2 regions of the Bradyrhizobium sp. Pha-3 genome follow, and region 1 is predicted to be linked to the other one. Evidence: riboswitches for the same ligand, from Rfam matches in the RefSeq annotation. Region 1 holds a riboswitch; the other holds the start of a gene.
The links. Region 1 has a riboswitch for cobalamin ahead of metE (5-methyltetrahydropteroyltriglutamate--homocysteine S-methyltransferase). Riboswitches for the same ligand answer to the same signal wherever they lie in the genome.

Region 1 (7,162 bases):
ACTCGGGAAAGGGCCCGCCGCCATGAGGTATGCCGGCGTCGCTATCACTGCCCCGTTCCCGGGTACCCTTTTAACCGGTCTCGTCGCTGCACTCGCTCCCGCGTGCCGCCTTCGGCGTCACGCTCCTGCGGGTGCCATTGTCCGTTGAAGCGATGCGCTGCGCGCACGCCTGGTCAGAGCAGGGGCCGCAAGCATCGCTAGGCCAACTCCCCCGAAGAATGGATCTAGAGCTGGCCGCGTCGCAGATTGGCGTCCGCTCGCTGCATGTGAGCGGGGAGGGCTAACCGGCTCTCGTAAGCTGGCACGTGCGCGCCTGGTCAAGGCATCGCTTGCTTCGCGGAATGGGCCGAGAGCAACGGTACTGCCCTATGACGAGCTGCGAGAGGCTGGCGGTTTGTCGCAAAAACGTTACAGGACAAGTCAGCGCTTCCGAACGCGTGTGCTTTGCTGCTACTCCGAGGCGCTCAGCGTCAAGGAGCTGCGCCGCGATCTTGCTTTGTGTGACCATTGGCCGAGGCCTTTCGCGCCCTCTCTATTGCTTCCCGTTCACTTGGCTCTATCCGATCGAACCAGGAGCCTGGAGGATAGGCCGCGATACGCTTAGCGAAGGAAGATTGCGGCTCCCAATCTTGTCCCTCGCTCTTCTCGAAAGTGATGACGCCGTTGTGGGTAAAATAATGGGGGCCTGGGATGTTACAGTTCACCAAAAGCAGAACGCGCCACAGATCGCCCTTCTCGGTCGGCTTGGCATTGGGTTTCGACACGTAATCCACTACAACGGGTTCAATGATATGGCAGCGGCCGTGCCGCAGAAGATTGCCGAGCTTGCCTTGCGCAGTCGTCACGAAGTTGAAGTTGGCCGGATCATGCAGAAAGTGAAGATTCGCGTCCCTTTCGCCATCTGTAACCTCACTGGCGATCAACGAGAGCGCCAAGGCGCGCCAGCCCAATTCAATCGGCTTTGCATATGTCGATGCAAGTTTAATCGTCCCGTCAGTCGCGATCTTCCAAGTGATAGCGTACTGTTCGTCTGATCTGTTGTCCGGGTGCCTGGTCCATGAAAAATAAACGTACTCTGTTCGGTCAATTCCTTCAGCGACTCCCCACGATCGAGGCACAAAGTGAGCCACCTTCGAGACCTTGGAAATGATTTGTTCTATAGTCTCACCATCTTGCGCTCGCCACGTTGACTTGACCCTTTCGACAAGCGTGTGGTCGTTGGCGCGAACATTGTTGCTCGTCGCCGCCAGCCCGGCCAGGCAGATCAGCGACCGAGCGATACAGAACCAAAGCACGCGCTTTCCAGACTTTTTCTTCATTGCTTCCGGCTCATCTGGTTATCATCCACACGTCAATCCAAAGCGGCACGTCTTCCTCAGCGTGCTTTGCGCAGATCGCAAGAAGTTAGCGGCAACGTGACGCAGGCGCCTGCCGATGTCCCGCGCGAGCAGGCGCCGTCCCTCGATGTCACGCGCCGCTAACTTCAGTGGTCAGCCAAAGCCTCAATTTGCAATGCTGGACCTGCCCAGGAGGAGAAGCCTGGACATGATGAGGACTTGCATTGTTCGTGCCAGGCAATAACCGGCAGTTCGCGGCAGATTTGTGCTGTCTTTGTCGACTTACCGACCTACGCACGTTCTAATGTTACCATTCAGCCTATTCGCCACGACTTCCGTGAATGATTCTTGTCACGCACTGAATCTTCGACAGCGGGCGAATGCCTCGCTGCCAGAGTCTTGACGACAATTGGGAGCAGGTATGCCGCCATCGATCCGTGTGATCCGGGGGCGTTGCCGCTACTACGAATGTCGAGGGCGCCCCAGCCTGTTGTGCTTGGCACTTTGCGGCCTACACCAACGCGGAGCCGCCCTTCAGCGGCGGGCGATTTGGAATCGATGTTAAGGAACTTCACGGATCAAGCAGGGGACGAGACGTGGCATTCTCCGCTCGCGCAACGTTAGGGGCCGTCGTCTACCTGCTCGTCATTGCAGTCAACATTCAAGGAGCTGCGCTTCCACGCAGCCGTGTCGACCGGCAAGAGGGAAGCCTCAGGTCTTGCTAGCTTCGGCTCGAACTACTCAACACTTCCGAGAGCATCTGTCTGACGGGGCGGCTCATAAAAGGCCTTGCCATCCAGCCGAACAGACCGACAGTAAAGACGGCAGCAGCAAAGACGCCGAGGGCGCTCCAAACAGCCATTTTCATTGCGAGGGTCTCTTTTGGTTGTGGTGATTCAATATGCTTGCTTTGGCCAGTATCACCAAAACGTCGGCGTGACGCCTACCAGGATTGGCTGGTCGCACATCGACACGTCCGCTGAGCACGCTGCTGGATTAAGCGAATACCTCTTGCGCGTATTCGCCACTGATCCATGGTTATTAATGGAGAAGGGAGGGCGCATCGAAGCGTGCTCGATGAATCGTTCAAAAGCCGGGCCGCATGACAAGCGTCTTGCGCGGCGCCGTGAGCTTCTTCGTGCTGGGCGCATTCGTCTCGTGCACAGATCTGACCCGCCGCCCGACGCCAATGCGTCTCCGAGATGGTCATTCCGATATCCTATGACTGGAGATGGCTTCTACGTCGCGATCAAGCGTGGCCTCGGAGGAGCATTCGCGTAAGAGAGGTCGCAGCACCAATTTGAGAGGTTGACGGCCGAGTTCTCTTGCCGATAATCCAAGTCGTCGAGGTTCTCCGGTTTCCGTTTGATCCGGAGCTAAGAGGGAAGCCGGTGCCAATGCCGGCGCTGCCCCCGCAACTGTGAGCGGTGAGCCACTGTCCAACAAAGTCACTGAAGCCCGCGCGGCTTCGGGAAGGCCGGACGGCGGCAATGACCCGCGAGCCAGGAGACCTGCCCCGACAAAATATTCATCCACGGGCGGGGTGTCCCGGTGGTGCGCCAAGCAGCCGTCGCTCGGGCGACTTCTCCTGCCTGCGTCCGCCATGGCCTTTGCCCCCAACATGGGGTTAGCGCTATGTCTCTTCTCTCCCTTCCGGTTGCCACGCTCGGAACGCCGCGCATCGGTCCAAGACGCGAGCTCAAAGTCGCACTCGAAGGCTATTGGGCCGGAAGAATTAGTGAACAGCAGTTGCTTGAGGACGCAGCCGGCCTACGTGCCGCGAACTGGGCGCGCCAGAAGTCCCTCGGTGTCACCGTGATTCCGTCGAACGACTTCTCGTTGTACGATCAGGTGCTCGACACCAGTGTCATGGTCGGCGCCATCCCGGAAGTCTACGCCTCGAAAGCCGAGCCCGTTTCCCTCAAGACGTATTTCGCCATGGCACGCGGTTCACAATACGACGGCCGGGGTGCGAGTTGCGGCCACGGATCTCGCGGCGATGGCGCACCCGCGCAGGAGATGACCAAGTGGTTCGACACCAACTACCATTACATGGTCCCGGAATTTCATCGCGGACAGACTTTCAGGCTGTCCTCTCGCAAGCCTATCGACGAGTATGAGGAAGCCAAGGCCCTTGGCTTTCAGACTCGCCCTGTCCTGATCGGCCCGGTCACATTCCTAAAGCTAGGCAAGAGTGCTGATCCTGCGTTCCAGCCACTGTCACTCCTGGATGACCTGATACAGGTCTATATCGAGGTTCTGCAGGAATTGGCCAAACGCGGGGCAAATTGGGTTCAGTTCGACGAGCCCTGCTTGGTTCTTGATCTGGATGAGGAATCAAGACAATCCTTGCTACATGCCTATGACCGGCTCGCCAAGGAAGGGCCGGCCATCAAGATCATGGTCGCCAGCTATTTCGGTGGCCTCGGCGACAATCTTCCCACCGCCTTGCGCCTACCTGTCGCCGGGCTGCACGTCGACCTGGTTCGGGCGCCAGCGTTATTGGACCAGATCATTACCGCCAAGCGAAGTGATCTCGTCGTGTCACTCGGCGCGATAGACGGCCGCAATGTGTGGCGGACGAATTTGTCGGCACTGCGCCAACGGCTCGATCCCGCTATCGCGAAGCTGGGCAAAGATCGCATACAAATCGCTCCATCCTGTTCGCTGCTTCACGTGCCGGTCGATGTTGAACTCGAGACGGAGCTCGCTTCAGACATCAAGGGTTGGCTAGCATTCTCCGTTCAGAAGATTCGCGAGCTTGCGACCTTGGCGCGCGCTCTTGCAGGCGATCAGGATGTTGCTGGCGCTCTTGCGCAGTCGGAGCGCGTCACCACCGATCGTGGGACTTCGCCAAAGATCCGAGATGCCGATGTCGCCATCCGGATGAGAGCGATCAACCAGGCCACGCGCCGGCGCGCCAGTCCATTTGCCAGCCGTGCCGAGATCCAGCGCAAGCGCTTCAAACTACCGGCGTTTCCGACAACGACGATCGGATCGTTTCCGCAGACTGCAGAGGTTCGTAATGCCCGCGCAGCGCACGCGCGAGGCACGATGAACGACGGACAATACGACGAGTTCCTCAAGGAAGAGACTGCGCGTGCCGTACGTTGGCAGGAGGACATTGGCCTCGACGTGCTTGTGCACGGCGAGTTTGAGCGCAATGACATGGTGCAGTACTTCGGCGAACAACTCGCCGGCTTCGCATTTACCAAAAATGGCTGGGTACAATCCTATGGCTCGCGCTGTGTCCGGCCGCCGATCTTGTTTGGCGATGTCTCACGGCCGAAGCCGATCACCGTGGGGTGGTGGCGGTACGCGCAATCGCTAACCAAGAAGCCGATGAAGGCGATGTTGACCGGACCAGTGACGATCTTGAACTGGTCGTTTGTTCGCGATGATATTCCCCGAGCCGAGGTCTGTCGTCAAATTGCGCTCGCGATCCGAGACGAAGTCGGCGATCTCGAAAATGCTGGTGCAGCCATGATCCAGATCGACGAGGCTGCGCTGCGCGAAGGATTGCCGCCGCGCCGATCGGAGTGGACGGCTTATCTCGAGTGGGCCGGGGATTGCTTCCGCATCTGCTCATCGGGCGTCGCCGATCAAACCCAGATCCATACCCACATGTGCTACTCGGAATTCAACGACATCATCGATGCGATTGCTGCAATGGACGCGGATGTCATCTCGATCGAGACTTCGCGGTCGAAAATGGAGCTGCTCGACGCGTTTCGGAACTACAAATATCCAAATCAAATCGGGCCGGGTGTGTACGATATCCATTCTCCGCGCGTGCCCGAGTCGAGCGAGATGAAAGAGCTCGTGGCTTTGGCTCGAAAGCGGCTGCAGGATTCGCAACTTTGGATCAATCCGGATTGCGGTCTGAAGACGCGCAAATGGGAGGAGGTTCGCCCGGCGCTGGTGAACATGGTCTCCGCCGCCCGCGAACTACGCGCTGCATCCACTCCAGCCGACCGTTGACCTGGTCTGGTCTTTCGTCGAGAAGGCCGGTCGCCTGTCAACGATTTGCGGGCTCGATAATTGTGGGAGGCATTGGTGAGCAGAAAAAGGCCCGGCCGCCTTTAGCGGCCGGGCGGAAGTGTGTCCGGGAGGAGCGACGCTGCTAGGCAACGTGCTGACTTCCATCGGCGGAAGGAGGGCGCCGATGGTTCGATTACGGCGGGGACATCCGCCGAAATCTGACCCCAGTTAAGGCGCAAGCTCAGCGTAGCTCAATCATGCCCTGGTATGCGGCCGATATAGCCTAGATTTGAAATCTACACCAAGGTTTGTCACTTATGAGTAGTTTCGCAACGCTCTGCAGGGCCGAGAAATGTGGGGCGGTCGTGCCGGGCGATCATGGACGGGCACCAAGCGCACGTTGGTACGCTTTTCTGCCGGAAACGATGGGCTCGATCAACGGGACCATACGATAACGCGCACAGCAAGGATCTTATCGTGGTGACCAATGCAATCTGCGGCTTGCTATTGATCCCGCTTCAGCTAGTCATTGGTCTAGTCAAGTTTTTATACCAACCTCTGTTGGAAATCTTGTGCGGCTCGACGAAGAGCCGGCGAACGGGATGCCGATCAGCGTGCTCTTGATCGCCGCGACTGCTCGCGATCCAGAGCATAAACCGGTTTGGTGATGTCGAACTCGGATCTGAAACGGCTCGGTTCGGCTTCGTCTGGTTTAGACCGCCAGACTATGTGTAGCCCCGCTCCGAGTAAGGTGAGCGTCGAAGATCGATGCGACGCTCCGGGCCAGGAACTCTGCGCCACCGGCTATCGAAAGCCGGCTATCATCCATCACCACGACGCCATCGGCGATAAGGCCGTCGAGGCGAGAACGATCAACGACGGCCAAGCTTGGATCCCGGCCGTAACGACGGGATGTCTCGGAAAGATCGACTGTCAAATCGCACATGATTCGTTCGATAATCTCGGCGTGGAAGCGATCGTCGTCAGTCAGTAAATAGCCCTTTGCGATGGCCAGCCGATCCTCGCTGATGCGAGCGAGGTAGTCCTTCGTCGGGACGGCGTTCGCGACAAAGCCCTGTTGCATACGGCCGATGGCGCTGGCGCCCAGACCAATCAAGGTGTCCGCGCTATCGTCAGTGTAGCCCTGGAAATTGCGCCTCAACCTGCCTTCCTGGCTCGCCAGGGCGAGATTGTCGTCCGGTAGGGCGAAGTGATCGATTCCGACGCGGACATATCCCGCATCAACCAAAGCTTCCGTGATCGTTTCGGATTGGACGTGGCGCGCAATGCTGTCGGGCAGGGTGGACGCATCGATCAGACGTTGATGCTTCTTGAAGGAAGGAATATGCGCGTAGCCAAAGGCCGAAAACCGGTCCGGATGAAGCTCGAGGCATCTGGCGACGGTATCCAGGCACGAAGCGACCGTCTGCCGGGGCAGGCCATAGAGCAGGTCGAAATTGATACGTTCGACGCCGGCACGGCGCAACCGATCGACCGAGGTCGCGGTCTGTCCGAAGCTCTGCAGACGGTTGATGCCCTGCTGAACAACTGGATCGAAGCTCTGGACACCAAGGCTCGCCCGGTTGACCCCGCAATAGCCAAGAGCCTCGGCCATCGGCTCGCTCAACATGCGTGGATCGATCTCTACGGCGATCTCGGCATCAGGCAGGACCGCGAATGAATGGCGCAACGAACCGACCAGATCAGCGAACGTTTCAGGTGTCATGATCGTCGGGGTGCCGCCCCCGAAGTGGATATGAGTGATCGGTTGCCGTCGGCCAAGGGTTTCTGCAACGAGGTAAGCTTCGGTCCGCAGTCCCGCTGCATAGAACGAGATCGGCTCC
Region 2 (7,162 bases), 3.5 Mb from region 1:
CGGCTTACCAGGGCGTACGCACGAGGCTCGCCGACACGTGCCTGCCTCGTACCTTCCGCCGCCGCAACCGGCGCCAGCCGATCACGATCCCGCTGATCGAGATAATCGTGCCAGCCGCCGATAGCAGCCACACTACGACGTCGCGCGCCGGCGAGATGCGTAGCAGCAGCGGGAAGTCGAGGCTGTGCAGCGCGTTGAACAGCCAGCGGTAGGACCGGCGGCTGTCGTCGCTGCGGTCGAGGATCTCGCCGGTGACGGGGGAGATGTGCAGCCAGGTGCGGGCGGGATCGTCGAAGCCGATCCGCAATATGGGAAGCTCGCGCGCCTGGTGCAGCGTGTACCAGTAGGCGTCGGGTTCATCGAGCTGCCGCGCTGATGTCATCGTAGCGCCGGGCATTGCGTGTCGGGCGGCAGCGATGACCTCGTCGCGCGAGAGGGTCATCTGCGCACCGGTCACAGGATCGGCGATGCTGCGGCCGCCGTTACCGTCGTCGAGCAACATCAACCCGTGTCCGCCGATCCAGACGAAGCGCGCCTCCACCGCCGGCATCGATGGCGACGACTGGAAGCCGGCGACGATGTCGGGCGTGTCATGGCCACTGTAGCCGATTGTAATCTCGCGGGTGATGCCGCGAGCCGAGAACGCGCCGCCGGGATTGAGCGACAGCCAGCCGCTGAACATCCAGGTCAAGACGCAGATGCCGCCGATCAGGCCGGCGATGTGATGCCAGGCCATCCAGCCACGATAGGGCGAGACGGCGCCGCTCGCGTAGCGGCGCGTCAGCCGCAGGCGCAAAATGCCGATCCAGAAGCCGGTGACCGCGACGACAAGACAGACCCCCGAGATCCACAGCACCACATCCCGCCACAGCGGGCCGTTCTTGCGCAACACGGTCGGATAGATCCAGTGCGGGATCGAACCAAGCCAGTTCCAGATGCGCTCGCGACGCGTGGTGTCGAGCGCGATCTCGCCGGTGCGCGCGGAGACGTAGAGCTCGGTGCCATCAGGGTCGCCGAGGCCGATCAGATAGAGCGGCCGCAACGGATCGAAGCGCGCCGTGACCGACCATTGGTCGCGCGTCACGGTGCCGAGCAGTTGGGGTTGCACCGTGTGCGGATGATGACGTGCGATGGCCAGCGCCTGGTCCGGCGTGATGCGGTCGATCACGTTGCCATCGGTCGCCGAAATGGTGATCGTCCCTCCCTTCCAGCCGGTCACCCGATAGACGGGCGTGTCGTCCATCATCGCGAGCCGCAGGTCACGCGGATAACGCTCTACGCCCGCGATCGCCATCGCGCAATCGGGTGCGAGCTGCACCTCATTCCAGGGAATGACAGGGAGCGCGGCGACGCGCTCGCTGTCGGTGAGGCGCGGAAAGGCCACGTACATCATGACGAGGCCGGAGATGAACCACATCGCGAACAGGAGACACGTCGCAATGCCGATCCAGCGATGGACGACATAGAGCCATCGCCGCCAGCGCCGGATCAGAGCGTTGCGCATGGTCAAAACTTCACGTTGACGGACAATTCGGCGGTACGCGGCATGCCGAGCAGCCACTGCCCGGTGCCGTTCGAGGTCACAGCGTAGACCTTGTCGAAGAGATTGTAGAGGCGGAACGCGACCGTGGTGCGGTCATCCGGCTTCCATCTGATGCCGCCATTGACCACGTTGTAGCCCGGCCGCAGCTGGGTGTTGGCGAGATCGGAGTACATTGCGCCGACGATCTGCACGCCGCCATAGACCGACCAGTTGGGCGCGAAATCCCACGTCAGCCAGACGTTCGAGACCTGCTGCGGCACGTTGACCGGGACATTGCCGTTGAAGCTGACGATCTTGCCGCCGACAACCTGGCTGTTGTTGTCGTATCTGGCGCGCAGCAGCGCAAGATTGGCGTCGACGCGCCAGCGGTCGCTCAGCGCGAGCCCGATCGAACCTTCGACCCCGCGGGATGATTGCTGGCCGATTTGCAATGCCAGGCCGCCGGTGGGATTGCCGGGATCGGGAATCGTGAGCCCGGTCTTGACGATCTCGTAGGCAGCTAGCGTCCACTCGCCGCGGCCGCCCCAGAACGACTGCTTGACCCCGATCTCGGTCTGCTTGCCGGTCGCAAGCTGGAAGGTTTTTTGCGTCGTCGACAGCGAGATCAGATTGCTGACCGGATCGACGCCGACCGCATACTGACCGTAGAACGCGAGGTTCTTGATCGGCTCGTAGACGAGGCCAGCGCGCCAGCTGGTGCCCGATAGCGTCGTCTCAAAACTGTTTGCCGGCGTCTTGTAGTCGGTGCGGTCGACCTCGGGGCGATCATACCTGACCCCGGTGACCAGCGACAATCGATCGGTCAGCGAGAGCCGATCCTCGGCGAACAGCGCGTATTGATTGACGATCGCGTTGAAGCCCGGCGTGGTCGCCGTCGTCGTCGCGAAGAACGATCCCGGATCGAACACGTAAGGATTGACCGACGACGCGCCGCCATAGGGCGAGTTGTTGGTATGGGTGAAGTCGATCCGGTTGACGTCGAACCCGGCGACGACCTGGTTCGCAAGTCCAAACACGTGGCCGCTGACGGTCGTATCCATCCGGTTGCCGAGCTGCCTCTGGTCGTGGAAGATTTCGATATAGCTCGTGCGATCGATCAGTTGGGTCTTCGGATTCCAGGTGTAGTTCTCGATGTCGCGCCAGTGCCGCTCGCTGGTCAGGTAATACAGCGTGTTGTTGACCTTGATGCCGTCGGCGACGTCCCACTCGGTCTTGAACCGGGTCCAGCTGTCCTGATAGCGGATCGCGCTGTCCGCCGCGTTGTAGTTCTTGAAGCGCAGCGCGTCCTGGATCGAGCCGTTGATCAGCGGCGTGCCGAAATAGCGTGACGGGCTGCGGTCGCCGTAGTCCTCCGACAGCGTGAAGGCGAGATTGTCCGACGCCTGCACCCGCACGGCAGCGGAGACCACCGCGTTCGAGGTCTTGTCGCGATCGACCCAGCCGTCCGACATGTTGCCGGTGGCGTTGACGCGGTACGACACATTGGGATTGATCGGACCGGTGCTGTCCACCGAGAGCCGCCGGGTCATGTTGCTGTCGAGCGAGACCTCGGCCTCATTATAGGGCGTGTTCTGCGGCTTCTTCGGAATCACGTTGATGACGCCGCCGATCGCGCCCTCGCCGTACAGCACCGAGGCCGGGCCGCGCAGCACCTCGATGCGTTGCGTCGACCAGGTGTCGTAGGGGAACGTCAGCGTGCCGGAGCCGATATAGAAACGCGTGCCGTCATACAGCGTCATCACCGAGTTGCTGCCGGCAAAGCCGCGGGTGCTAAACGACAGGCCGCCATTGCCGGGCGCCGGCGTTGCGATGAAGCCGGCCGCGTCCTGGGTGACGGCATCGAGCACATTATGCTGGCCGCGTTCGGCGATGGTCTGCGCCGTGATGATCTCGACGCTGGCGGGCGTCTGCAGCGGCGTCAGATTGAGACGACTGCCGGTGCCGCCCTGCGTGGTGGCATTGAGCGTCGGCGATGCCGCCCCCGATGCGCCTGACGTCGCGGCGCGCGGCGTGTTGCCGGCTGGTGCGGCCGTGGCGGGTCTCGGCCGTGGCCGCGCCGCGGCGGCCATGTCACGGCTGCGCACCGCAGGCTTCGACCTTGCCGCAGCGGAAGGCGCGACCTCGATCGGATCGAGCCTGGTTGGTGGAGGAGTTTGTGCCAAGCCTTCGGCCGGCAGCAGCAGCGATGACAGGGAGCAGACGAGACCGAGGCGCCATTTGCGCGCAACGGGAAAGGACGGAGACATGGAGGGACTCGCGGTAACGTGGCACGTCACCGCGAACGCGGACTGGCGCATTGCCCAAAAGGCAGTGCTCCGATCCCACCAGGACGCCCCCGCCCGATGTGCTCGCGTGTGACCACGACTGACGGCAGGTCTCCTGGCTCACGGGTCATCGCCTGTCGACGCCTTCCCGGGCCTGATAGCCCAGTGGCAAATTGACGAAAGGCTCGCCGTTTACAGTTGCGGGGACAGCTGCGGCATTGGGGTTACCCTCGCACCGCATTCCCTTTTGATCCCCGAAGGGAACCGTCGGCAAAAACGATAGGTGGTGCCGGCAAGGCTGTCAATTCGATGCGATCGTCGCACACATGCTTTGCGAGATGCTGCTGCGGCGATGACACAGCGACATCTGCGGCTGACGCGAGGACCCTTTGTCATTCCGTCATCCTGAGGTGCGAGCGGAGCGAGCCTCGAAGGATGCACGGCCACCAGCCGGGCCGTCGCCCCTTCGAGTCGCCGCTTCGCGGCTCCTCAGGATGACGGAGAATCTTCGCATCACTTGGCTTCGACGCATCCCTGCATCACCTCATCAATCTCCGCCCGCGAGAGCGCACCCATCTCGGCGATGAACACGATGCGCGTGCGCGGCACGCCGGGCGACGGCACGCCGCCCGCAGCCAAGGTCGCGCGGCCGCCGGCGAGTTGAAACACCGTCAGCCGCCCGGGCTGCTCCACCGTCTCGAACAATCCCTTCGCCCGCGCCAGCTTCGGCGCCAGCCTGCCGATCGCCTGCTGCAAGCGCGGCAGCACGACGGGCTGCTCCGAGATCCAGCTCAGCGTCTCGAAGCGATCGGACGCCGGCCGTCGCGGCGCGGTCTCGCGCGGCGCCGGCAGATGATCGAGATCCGCCGGAAACAGCAGCGCGGCCGGCACCTCGCCATGCAACGCATCGACCACCACGACTGCCGGACGCGCCGCGCGCACGGCGTCGCGGATCGCGGCGCACGCGGCGGCATCGGCCAGATCGACCTTGCTCAGCGCCACCACGTCCGCCGCCCGCAGCTGCGAGCGCAGCAGCGCATCGTTCAGCATCCCCGCAGGTTGCGTCGCATCGACCACGCACAGCACGGTCTCGAGCGGCGCCTCCTTCCAGATCACGGGATCCATCAGGTTGCGCACGATGTCGGCGGGATCGGCGATCCCGCTGGTCTCGATCACGATGAATTCGGGACGCGGATCACGCCGCAGCAGCGTGGCGAGCGTGCGCAGCAGGTCGCCCTCCAGCGTGCAGCAGATGCAGCCATTACTCAGGCTGACCACGCCGTCGCCGGCGCCCGCGATCAGCTCCGCGTCGATATTGATCGCACCGAAATCGTTGACCACGGCGGCGATGCGCCGCCCTTGCGCATGCGCCAGCAGATGGTTGACGACCGTGGTCTTGCCCGCCCCGAGGAAGCCCGCGACCAGCAGGATCGGGACCGGCACCTCAGCCTCCGGTGACGGGCCGGCGCACCGGCCGGCCGGGACGCGCCGCGACATCGAGCACCCCATCGCTGATCAGCGGCTGGCCGCTGACCACGAGATGCCGCACGCCCTCCGCCGGACGATTCATCGCGGAGAAGGTCGCGCGATCGCTCAGCGCCTCGAAGTCGAACACCACGACATCGGCGTCGGCGCCGACCTGCAGCCTGCCCTTGGCCCGCATCGCCGGCGTGCTCGCCGACAGGATCTCGGCCGGGATCAGCGCGCATTTGCGGATGCCCTCGAGCAACGACACTTTCTTGCGCTCGCGCACCCATTCGCGGATGAAGCGGGTGAAGCAGCCCGCCGAGCGCGGGTGCGAGGTGGCATCGTCGGGCAGCGGCCAGGCGTCGCCGGTGTAGGGGCGGCCGTCCGACAGCGTCCACGGCATCGCGTCGGAGGCGATCGCGCCGCCCGGATACAGCACCGCCATGTCGAGCAGATCGCGATGATGCGCGTTGTTCTCGATGTCGAGCACGTGCCACAGCACCAAGGTCGAGGGCTCTTCGGCCTGTGCCGCCAGCAGTTCCTCGCGGCTGCCGAAGCGATGACCGTCGGTCACGCGCTGCACCGAATCATAGCCGAGGCCGTTGCGTTCCTCGAATTTCGGATCGCTGAAGAAGGTCGCCGCCAGCACGGTCGAGCCGGTGCCGTAGGGATAGGCCTCCACCGTAATCGGCAGGCCCTGCGCCTGCGCTTTCGCGATCAGGGCAACACAGCGTTCGATATCCGTCTTGCTCGACGAGTTGAAATGACAGATGTGCATATGCGCGCCGGTGGCGCCGGCATACCCGATCAGTCGGATATAGGCCTCGGCCGCGCTCTCGGGATCGATCCGCGACATGTAGGCGACGTGGGTGAAGGTCGGCACCGCATGCGTGGCCGCGAGCTGGCACACCGCGGTCAATTCCTGCACGCCGGCGCCCGGCGCATAGGCGTTGAGAATGCCGATGCCGATACCGCCCTCGTTCAGGCCGATCGCGAGGCGGTCGAGGATGCCGCCGACCTCGCCTTCGGTCGCGACGTTTTCGATCCAGCGGCGATCGCGCATCGCGGCGCCAAACGATTCCAGCGAGCTTTCCGAATTCGAGCCGGTCATCGCGCCGATGCGCGCGAAGGCCCAGTTGGCGGCGGCGCCGTAGTTCAGCACCCTGCCCTTCTCGGCCTGGCGCTTGTACCAGGACGCGACCGGCAACACGCCGGCCTCGAGGTCGAGCGAGGTCGTCACCCCGTCGAAGGCCTGCATGCGGTCGGCCGGAATGGTCTGGCCATGCGCGTGCAGGTCGATGAAACCCGGCGCCACCACGAGCCCGGTCGCGTCGATCTGCCGCTCGGCGCCGCCGAGGCCGGTGCCGACCGCGGCGATCTTGCCGTCGACCACAGCCACATCGCCAATCGCGTCCATCCCGCTGGCCGGATCCACCACCCGGCCGCCGCTGATCACCAAGCCACCCATCTCGTCACTCCCCGCATTCCGAAACCGACCGGTCTCCTGTCGAACACAGAGAAGCGCATCGCACTGATCGCAGCAAGCCGGCCAGGGTTGTGGCGACATGCTGTGACGGAATATCCGCCGCGCGTGATGGCGATTGCAGAGAGCCCCGTCCTACGTTCCGGTTGCACGCCGCGATGGCAGCCCGCGCCAGAGATCGGGGCCGGGCTTCACGCGGCTCGCCACGAGTTTTGGCGGCGTGCGGTCCTTGGCGATCGCCGCCTCGACCGCGCGCTTGAGCCTGACATTGTCGATCTGCGCCAGGAATCGCCGGATGACGGCCTCCTGATCCGCACTTTGACCGGAGATCGCCGCGCACAGCTCCGCCGTCGTCCTGCGGAAGAAGTGGAAGGCGTCATCGGCCGCGCCGCCCAGCCGGTCGAC

Region 2: linked by a shared signal. The riboswitch ahead of ACE10X_RS40155 (TonB-dependent siderophore receptor) and the one ahead of metE (5-methyltetrahydropteroyltriglutamate--homocysteine S-methyltransferase) in region 1 are both predicted to bind cobalamin.

Annotation. Positions count from the first base shown of each region.
Region 1 covers NZ_CP170151.1:2,502,595-2,509,756, forward strand. Annotated here, with positions in the region: gene ACE10X_RS11725 (hypothetical protein) at 471-1,319, opposite strand; cobalamin riboswitch at 2,668-2,871, shown strand; gene metE (5-methyltetrahydropteroyltriglutamate--homocysteine S-methyltransferase) at 2,973-5,318, shown strand; gene hemN (oxygen-independent coproporphyrinogen III oxidase) at 6,031-7,162, opposite strand, start outside.
Region 2 covers NZ_CP170151.1:8,399,413-8,406,574, forward strand. Annotated here, with positions in the region: gene ACE10X_RS40150 (PepSY domain-containing protein) at 5-1,504, opposite strand; gene ACE10X_RS40155 (TonB-dependent siderophore receptor) at 1,507-3,789, opposite strand; cobalamin riboswitch at 3,895-4,091, opposite strand; gene ACE10X_RS40160 (GTP-binding protein) at 4,321-5,250, opposite strand; gene ACE10X_RS40165 (amidohydrolase family protein) at 5,252-6,742, opposite strand; gene ACE10X_RS40170 (hypothetical protein) at 6,893-7,162, opposite strand, start outside.